2 regions of the Cronobacter malonaticus LMG 23826 genome follow, and region 1 is predicted to be linked to the other one. Evidence: predicted binding sites of a transcription regulator. Region 1 holds the regulator's gene; the other holds the start of a gene.
What was found. Region 1 encodes PhoB, which activates phosphate uptake and scavenging genes when phosphate is short. Its sites were predicted from a motif close to CTGTCATAAAACTGNCNNAT; they were not measured.
Positions count from the first base shown of each region.

Region 2: a site for PhoB is predicted at 3,179-3,198, ahead of serA (phosphoglycerate dehydrogenase). Genes of this name have one in related genera too.

Region 1 covers NZ_CP013940.1:3,079,087-3,083,807, forward strand. The annotation lists gene brnQ (branched-chain amino acid transporter carrier protein BrnQ) at 1-432, opposite strand, end outside; gene phoR (phosphate regulon sensor histidine kinase PhoR) at 831-2,144, opposite strand; gene phoB (phosphate response regulator transcription factor PhoB) at 2,167-2,856, opposite strand; gene sbcD (exonuclease subunit SbcD) at 3,055-4,269, shown strand; gene sbcC (exonuclease subunit SbcC) at 4,266-4,721, shown strand, end outside.
Region 2 covers NZ_CP013940.1:605,335-610,055, reverse strand. The annotation lists gene AFK66_RS02890 (YecA/YgfB family protein) at 1-507, opposite strand, end outside; gene zapA (cell division protein ZapA) at 669-998, shown strand; RNA gene ssrS (6S RNA) at 1,041-1,224, shown strand; gene AFK66_RS02875 (5-formyltetrahydrofolate cyclo-ligase) at 1,240-1,836, shown strand; gene serA (phosphoglycerate dehydrogenase) at 1,917-3,155, opposite strand; gene rpiA (ribose-5-phosphate isomerase RpiA) at 3,425-4,084, opposite strand; gene argP (DNA-binding transcriptional regulator ArgP) at 4,252-4,721, shown strand, end outside.

The sequences.
Region 1 (4,721 bases):
CAGCAGTTTGCCCGGATAGAGCGACACCAGAATCACCAGCGCGAAATAGACCAGGCTGTAGATGAGCAGCGGCAGCGCGCCGTCGCCGGTGAGCGGCGCAATGCCAACTTCAAACGACACGGTCGCGGTGCGCGGCGTCGCGAACAGCGGCCCGACGGCCAGATAACACACCGTCGCCAGCAGAATGCCCGCGACGCGGCCAATCGGATGGCTCAGGCTGTCAACGCCACCGCCGACTTTCGCCAGCGCCACCACGGTCAGCACAGGCAGACCCACGGCGGTAATAAGAAAGCCGATCGCCGCCGTCCAGACATGCGGACCGGCCTGCAAACCAACCATAGGAGGGAAAATGATATTGCCCGCGCCGACGAACAGCGCAAAGGTCATAAACCCCAGTGCGATAATGTCGCGCGATTTTAAACGATGGGTCATAAGATTTACTGCCTGTGGATGTGGTGTTGAAATTGAATAATTTTTTACCGCCAGTCACCTGACGAAAACGCGGCTATTTGCAGAGCTGACAGCGGGATATGCTTCCCGATTACGCTGGCGAAGAATTGTTTTTCGATTTACCAGGTAAAAACAGTCGGTCTGGCAATAGCAGGGGCGCAATTTAAACGCTTATAACGTTTAAAGGCAAGACGGGATCGTAAAACCAGACCTTTATGCCAGATCTAAGTTTCAGGGTAGTGATAAAATCTGAAATCGTAAAAAACCTCCGGCGATTCGCGCGAGCAAAAAAGCGTCAAACGCTGAAAAAAACGTTCAGAGGCGGCGAAAAAATGAATAAGGCCAGCTTATGGCTGGCCCTGGAAAGAAAGGTTGACGAACTAAATGTCAGAAAGCGCTTTAGCGGGCGCGGAGACAATTAATCGCTCCGGCAGGAGGAACGAAAACGTGGTGCCTTTGCCAGGCGTACTTTCAATCTCCAGACGCGCATCGTGGTGCGTCAGCGCATGTTTCACAATCGCAAGCCCCAGCCCACTCCCGCCTGTCTGGCGCGAGCGCGCCTTATCAACACGATAGAACCGCTCGGTGAGGCGCGGAATATGCTCCGCGGCAATCCCTGGCCCGGTGTCCGCCACGCTAAAGCGCGCCCCGTTCGCCACGTGCTCCCAGCGCACGGTGATGTGCGTGCCCTCGGGCGTATGGTTGACCGCGTTATAGACCAGGTTTGAAATCGCGCTGCGCAACTGCTCGTCATTGCCAAGCACTTTGAGCTGCGGATCGACCTCAAACGTAAAAGTATGCTTCTGCTGGCTCAGCGTCTGCGCTTCGCGCTCCACCACCCGCAGCATCATCGGCACGTCGATGGTTTCGTTAAGCTGCATCGCGGGCGCCGCCTCGATTTTCGAGAGCGTGAGTAGCTGTTTCACCAGCCCTTCCATGCGGTAAGTCTGCTCGCGCATAGTGTGTAGCGCTTTTTCCCGCAGCGGCCCTTCGAGCGTCTGCTCGTGCATCATCTCCAGATACCCCTGCAACACGGTGAGCGGCGTGCGCAACTCATGGCTGACGTTGGCGAAGAAGTTGCGCCGCGCGCCTTCGAGCTGGTGCATCTGCGTGACGTCGCGCGCCACCATTAACAGTTGATCTTCGCTGTACGGCATGACGCGAAACTCAAGATGACGCCCGTTGTTAAGCACCAGATGCAATGGCCGGTTGAACTCCTTGCCGCGCAGATAGCTGGTGAATTCCGGGTAGCGCAGCAGGTTTAAGATGTTCTGGCCGTTATCGTCCGGCCAGCGCAGGCCGAGAAGCTGTTGCGCAAGGCCGTTACACCAGAAGATGACGCCCTCTTCCGTGGTCAGCACCACGGCGTCCGGCAGGGATTCCGCGCCGCTGCGAAAGCGTTTGATAAGATTACCTAGTTCGCGGCGGCGTTTTTTATTGCGCAACTGCATCTGGTGCAGGCCGTAGAGCAGCGGCTCCCAGCTCCCGCTGCCGGGCGGCGGCGTCATGCTGCGATCCACCCACAGCCACCAGGAGAGTCGCAGCAGATTCCAGAAATGCCAGATAAGCAATCCGGTCACCGCCGCCAGTAAAAACCATGCCAGATAGCCGAATATCGCCCCGAGCACCAGCGCCGGGATACAGCAGAGCAACAGCTCCAGCACCAGTCTTTTCCATGACAGCCGTTCCAGCACGCGTCACACTCCTGTTTTGGGTTTAAAAACGGGTTGAGAACCGATAACCCGTACCGCGCACCGTCTGAACCATTCTGTCATGACCACTCTGCTCCAGCGCCTTACGCAGGCGGCGGATATGCACATCCACGGTGCGATCTTCCACATACACATTGGTGCCCCAGACGTTATTCAGCAGCTGTTCGCGGCTATAAACGCGCTCCGGGTGCGTCATAAAGAAGTGTAACAGCTTGAATTCGGTCGGCCCCATATCGAGGGGGTTTTCGCCGGTCATCACGCGGTGCGATGACGGATCGAGGCTTAAGCCCTGCATTTCGATAACTTCATCAACGGCCATTGGCGAGATACGACGCATGACCGCTTTAATACGCGCCACCAGCTCTTTCGGGGAGAACGGTTTGGTAATGTAATCGTCAGCCCCGGTCTCCAGGCCACGCACGCGATCTTCTTCTTCGCCGCGCGCGGTCAGCATCACCACAGGGATCTCACGGGTCAGCGCTTCGCGTTTGATATGTTTAATAAACTGGATCCCCGATCCGCCGGGCAGCATCCAGTCCAGCAGAATCAGATCGGGCCACGGCTCATTGAGTTGATTCACCGCACTGTCATAATCTTCCGCTTCCACCGGCTGGAAGCCGTTTTGTTCCAGTACGAAACACACCATCTCGCGGATAGGTGCTTCATCTTCAACGACCAGAATACGTCTCGCCATGATTCGCCCTGTTAAATAAAGTAAACAGTATGTTATGCGGCGCCATTATGCGTCAGATTTATGACAGATTTATGAAAAAGATGACCGTAAGATGACCTGTCAGCGCAGGCGGTTAAACCCGGCGGCGCGACGAAACAGGACACCCGCCGTACTGGATGTTTATAATCCCCTTCTCGCTTTTTCGCCACAGGGCATCCCATGCGTATTCTGCATACCTCAGACTGGCATCTTGGTCAAAATTTTTACGCCAAAAGCCGCGCCGCCGAACATGAAGCCTTTCTCGACTGGCTGCTGGAGGCAGCGGTTGCGCATCAGGTAGATGCGATTATCGTCGCGGGCGACATCTTCGATACCGGCGCGCCGCCAAGCTATGCGCGTGAGCTCTATAACCGCTTTGTGGTCAAACTCCAGGCGGCGAACTGCCCGCTTATCGTGCTCGGCGGCAACCACGATTCGGTGGCGACGCTCAATGAATCCCGCGAACTGCTGGCCTGCCTCAATACCCACGTTATCGCCAGCGCGCAGCTTACGCCAGAAACGCAGGCCACGCTTTTATACCGCCGCGACGGCGAACCTGGCGCGGTGCTCTGTCCGGTGCCGTTTTTGCGCCCGCGCGACGTGCTGCGAAGCCTTGGCGGGCAGTCGGGCCGTGAAAAGCAGCAGCAACTGCTGGAGGCCATCAGCCTGCACTATCAACAGAGCTATGAGGCCGCCTGCCAGCTTCGCGGCGAGCGTAACCTGCCGATTATCGCGACCGGCCATCTGACCACCGTTGGCGTAACCAAAAGTGACGCGGTACGCGACATTTATATAGGCACGCTCGACGCCTTCCCCGCAGACCGCTTTCCCCCCGCCGATTACATTGCGCTCGGGCATATTCACCGCGCCCAGAAAGTGGCGGGCTGCGAGCATATCCGCTACAGCGGCTCGCCGATTGCGCTGAGCTTTGATGAAACCGGCAAAGAGAAAAGCGTTTATCTGGTGGAGTTTGCCGATGGCAAACTGCGCGACGTCACGGCCCTGCCGGTGCCGGTCAGCCAGCCGCTGGCGGTGCTGAAAGGCAGCCTGGAGTCCATTACCGCGCAGCTCGAACAGTGGCGCGACGCGCCGGACGAGCCGAAAGTCTGGCTCGATATCGAAATCGACACCGCTGAATTTCTGCATGATATGCACCGCCAGATAAGCGTGCTCACCGAAAGCCTGCCGGTGGAGGTCGTTCTGCTGCGCCGCAGCCGCGAAATGCGCGCGCGCGCGCTCGGCACGCTCAGCACCGAAACGCTTAGCGAGCTGGGGCCGGAAGAGGTGTTTGAACGACGCCTTGAACTGGAGGCGTTTGAGGAGCCGGAGAAAGCGCGCCTGCGCACGCTCTTCGCCCGCACGCTGGAGAGCCTGCACGAGGAGGATGAGGCATGAAAATCTTAACTCTACGGCTAAAAAACCTGAACTCGCTGAAAGGCGAATGGAAAATCGACTTTACCGCCGAACCGTTCGCGAGCAACGGGCTGTTCGCGATCACCGGCCCGACCGGCGCGGGCAAAACCACGCTGCTGGATGCCATCTGCCTTGCGCTCTACCACCGCACGCCGCGCCTGAACGCGCTGTCGCAAAGCCAGAATGACCTGATGACGCGCGACACCGCCGAGTGTCTGGCGGAAGTGGAGTTTGAAGTCAAAGGCGTCGCCTGGCGCGCCTTCTGGAGCCAGAGCCGCGCGCGCGGCCAGCCGGATGGCAATTTACAGGCCCCGCGTGTGGAGCTGGCGCGCTGCGAAGACGGCAAAATCGTCGCCGATAAAATCAAAGACAAACTCGACAGAATTGCCGCGCTGACGGGCCTCGATTACGACCGTTTCACCCGTTCGATGATG
Region 2 (4,721 bases), 1.8 Mb from region 1:
CGCCGCGACGCGCACATACTCGATGATCTCCTCAAGCGACATCTCCAGCTCTTCCTGATCTTCGCCTTCGTCATAACCGAGCTGGGCAATGTTGCGCAGATCGTCGATGGCTTCGCCGGTTTCGCCGGTGATTTTGTCGAGCTTCGGCTGGGTGACGCCGAGGCCCAACAGGAAATGGTTTACCCAGCCTGCCAGCGCGTCGGCGCGATCAAAGACCGAGACATCGTCGCCGTCCGGCAGCCAGAGCTGAAACAGAAAACCGTCATCCTCCAGCGTATCGCTGGTGGCGGCGTGTAGCTGACGCAACGCCTGAGCGAGCTGCTGGCCGAACGCCAGTCCCTCGTTGGTCAGGTCGTGCAGTAGCGGTTGCCAGCTGCTGTCATGATTGCCGCCGCACAGGATTCCGCTGATAAGGCCGTGCATTTCTGCGGGGGTCAGGCCCACGCCTTGCTGATTAAGCAACTGGCCGACCTCGTCGTAACCAGGCATTTCGTTCTGTATAGACATGCGCATTCGTCGTCGTTGGGAGGATGAGTTCGTGTTATGCTACCACTTCGTGCCCTGGTGATACCAGAAAAGGGCTTGTGTCTTCATATCAGGGTAGCTATAGTGTCGCCCCTTCGCAGCCCCGGCGCGAATGGTTGGCGAGTCAACAGCAGGAAAGTGGAATGTCTGCACAACCAGTCGATATCCAAATTTTTGGGCGTTCACTGCGGGTGAATTGTCCGCCTGAACAGCGAGATGCACTGAATCAGGCTGCGGACGAGCTGAATCAACGGTTGCAAGATCTGAAAGTTCGCACTAGAGTCACCAATACTGAGCAGTTAGTTTTCATCGCAGCATTAAACATCTGTTATGAGCTGGCTCAGGAAAAAGTGAAAACCCGTGACTACGCGGCCAACATGGAACAGCGTATCCGGATGCTCCAGCAGACCATTGAGCAAGCATTACTTGAGCAAGGTCGCATAAGCGAAAGAGCGGAGCCTAAGTTTGAATAACGCTTCAGGGTCTACTATGGTAGAGTGACCGTGAAGCAAAAAATTTCTCTGAGATGTTCGCAAGCGGGCCAGTCCCCTGAGCCGATATTTCAAAAAAACAGAATGTGACGCTCCACGGTTGGTGAGCATGCTCGGTTCGTCCGAGAAGCCTGAAAACCGTGACGACGCATTCACCTTGAACCGCGGGTTCAAGGGTTACAGCCTGCGGCGGCATCTCGGAGATTCCCCTTCTTCTACTACCATGACAGAACTTCCCGTTACATCAGACCTTCGTCAACACATCCGTAAAGAGATCCGCCAAAAGCGTCGCGCGTTGACGGCTGACCAGCAGGCGCATTTCGCCGAACAGGCCGCCGCCCGTATGCTGGGCTTCGCTCCGGTGGTGGAAGCGAAAAGCGTGGCGGTGTTTCTCTCTTTTGATGGCGAACTCGATACCCGTCCGCTGATCGAAGGGCTGTGGCGCGCCGGAAAACAGGTGTATCTGCCTGTACTTCATCCTTTCAGTCCCGGCAATTTGCTGTTTTTGCGTTACCTGCCAGACAGCCTGCTCGCCACGAATCGTCTGAAAATTCTTGAGCCTGCGCTGGATGTGCGCCATGTGCTGCCGTTAGACCGTCTCGACGTGCTTATCACGCCGCTGGTGGCGTTTGACCGCACTGGGCAGCGCCTCGGCATGGGCGGCGGTTTTTACGACCGCACGCTGCAAAACTGGCGCGCGCATGGATTCTTGCCGGTCGGCTACGCGCACGACTGCCAGCAGGTGGAAAGCCTGCCGGTGCAGGAGTGGGACATTCCACTGCCAGTGGTGGTGACGCCAACGAAAATATGGCGCTGGTGAAATAAAAAGCCGGGTCGCTTACGCTAACCCGGCTCAACATCGGTTTCAGCAGGCCGGGTAAAATGCCCGGCCTTATCGCATCAGTACAGCAGACGCGCGCGGATCGTGCCCTGAATCGCTTTCATGCTTTGCAGCGCGTTGTACGCGACATCTTCCGGCGCATCCACATCAATCACCACATAACCCATCTGCGGCGTGGTTTGCAGATACTGCGCCGCGATGTTGACGCCCTGCTCGGCGAAGATCTGGTTGATGGCGGTCAGCACGCCCGGGCGGTTTTCATGAATATGCAGCAGACGGCTGACGCTGCCACCGTGCAGCGGCAGAGAAACTTCCGGGAAATTCACCGCCGAGAGCGTAGAGCCGTTGTCGGAGTATTTCGCCAGTTTGCCCGCCACTTCCAGACCGATATTTTCCTGCGCTTCCTGGGTGGAACCGCCGATGTGCGGCGTCAGGATCACGTTGTCGAACTCGCACAGCGGCGAGTTAAACGGATCGCTGTTGGTCGCAGGCTCGACCGGGAAAACGTCAATCGCGGCACCGGCCAGATGTTTGCTGGAGAGCGCCTCGCACAGCGCCGGGATATCGACCACCGTACCGCGCGCGGCGTTGATCAGCAGCGCGCCGGGCTTCATCAGCGCCAGCTCTTCGGCACCAATCATATTTTTGGTGGACGCGTTTTCCGGCACGTGCAGGCTCACTACGTCGCTCATATTGAGCAGATCGGAGAGATGCTGCACCTGCGTGGCGTTACCGAGCGGCAGCTTGCTTTCGATATCGTAGAAAAAGACATTCATCCCCAGCGATTCCGCGAGGATACCGAGCTGGGTGCCGATATGGCCGTAGCCGATAATGCCGAGTTTTTTACCACGCGCTTCAAACGAGCCGGTCGCCAGTTTGTTCCAGATGCCGCGATGCGCTTTAGCGTTCGCTTCAGGAATGCCGCGCAGCAGCAGCAACAGCTCGCCAATCACCAGCTCGGCCACCGAGCGGGTGTTGGAGAACGGCGCGTTAAAGACCGGAATGCCGCGCTTCGCCGCCGCGTCCAGATCCACCTGGTTGGTGCCGATGCAGAAGCAGCCGACCGCCACCAGTTTTTCCGCCGCGGCAAAAATCTCTTCAGTCAGATGAGTACGGGATCGCAGGCCGATAAAGTGCGCATCGCGGATGGACGCTTTCAGCTGTTCGCTGTCAAGCGCGCCCTTGTGGTATTCGATATTGGTATAACCTGCGGCACGCAGGCTATCGATGGCTTTCTGGTGAACCCCTTCCACCAGCAAGAATTTAATTTTGTCTTTCTCCAGCGATACTTTTGCCATTTCCCGACCCTGTCTTGTCTGAACTGTTATGAAGCTGAAATAAGCCAGCCTTCTGCCAACATATCAAAATTTGCGTTCCCGGCAATATGAACGTTTGCGTCACGACGTTGAAGAAACATCACGCAGAGATAAAAGGCAGAAGAAAATGTTGCAGGGCAGAAATATGACGGAAGGATTAACAGGATGGAAACAAAAATGTGAGAGATGTCACCAAATTTAACGCAGGGGAATTTTTTTAACCGTAGGGGCGCCGGAGCGCCCCAGTCAGATCATTTTACAATGGTTTTCACGCCATCGGCGGTGCCGATGAGCGCCACATCCGCGCCGCGGTTGGCAAACAAGCCGACGGTGACGACGCCCGGAATGCCGTTAATGGCGTTCTCCAGCGCGATCGGGTCGAGAATGGTTAAACCGTAAACGTCCAGAATAACGTTGCCGTTATCCGTCACCACACCCTGGCGATACTCCGGGCGTCCGCCGAGCTTCACCAGCTGACGCGCGACCGCGCTGCGGGCCATCGGGATCACTTCCACCGGTAGCGGGAAAGTGCCAAGCACATCCACCTGTTTGGACGCATCCGCGATACAGATGAACTTTTGCGCCACCGACGCGATGATTTTCTCGCGCGTCAGCGCCGCGCCGCCGCCTTTGATCATCTGCATCTGGCCGTTGATTTCATCTGCGCCATCGACATAGATGCCCAGAGAATCCACTTCATTAAGATCGAAAACGGTAATGCCTAAGCTTTTAAGCTTCGCGGTGGAGGCGTCAGAGCTGGAAACCGCGCCTTCAATCTCGTTTTTCATGGTGCCCAGCGCGTCGATAAAATGCGCGGCGGTGGAGCCTGTGCCTACGCCGACAATCGTGCCCGGCTCGACATACTTCAGTGCGGCCCAGCCGACGGCTTTTTTAAGTTCATCCTGCGTCATGAGAGTTTTGCCTGTGGTGTAAAAACTGTGCCGCATTATAAAACAACCCGCCACGCAATGGGGGAGTCATTCTGCGGCACAGCTCCGATGTTTGCGTTTGGGTCTGTATCCGGTGCAAATTTATGTCATAGTGCGGAACATAACGAGACAGGGAGCACACCAGAGAGATGAAACGCCCGGACTACCGAACACTACAGGCGCTGGATGCGGTAATAAGAGAGCGCGGGTTTGAGCGTGCCGCACAAAAGCTGTGTATTACGCAGTCCGCCGTGTCACAACGTATTAAACAGCTGGAAAACACCTTCGGCCAGCCGCTGCTGGTGCGCACCGTACCGCCGCGCCCGACCGAGCAAGGGCAAAAGCTGCTGGCTCTGCTGCGCCAGGTTGAACTGCTGGAAGAAGAGTGGCTGGGCGATGAACAGACAGGTTCGACGCCGCTGCTGCTGTCGCTCGCGGTCAACGCCGACAGTCTCGCGACCTGGCTTTTGCCTGCTCTTGCCCCCGTGCTGGCGGATTCGCCGGTGCGTCTCAATTTGCAGGTGGAAGATGAAACCCGCACCCAGGAGCGGCTGCGCCGCGGTGAAGTGGTCGGCGCGGTGAGTATTCAGCCGCAGGCGCTGCCAAGCTGCCTTGTCGA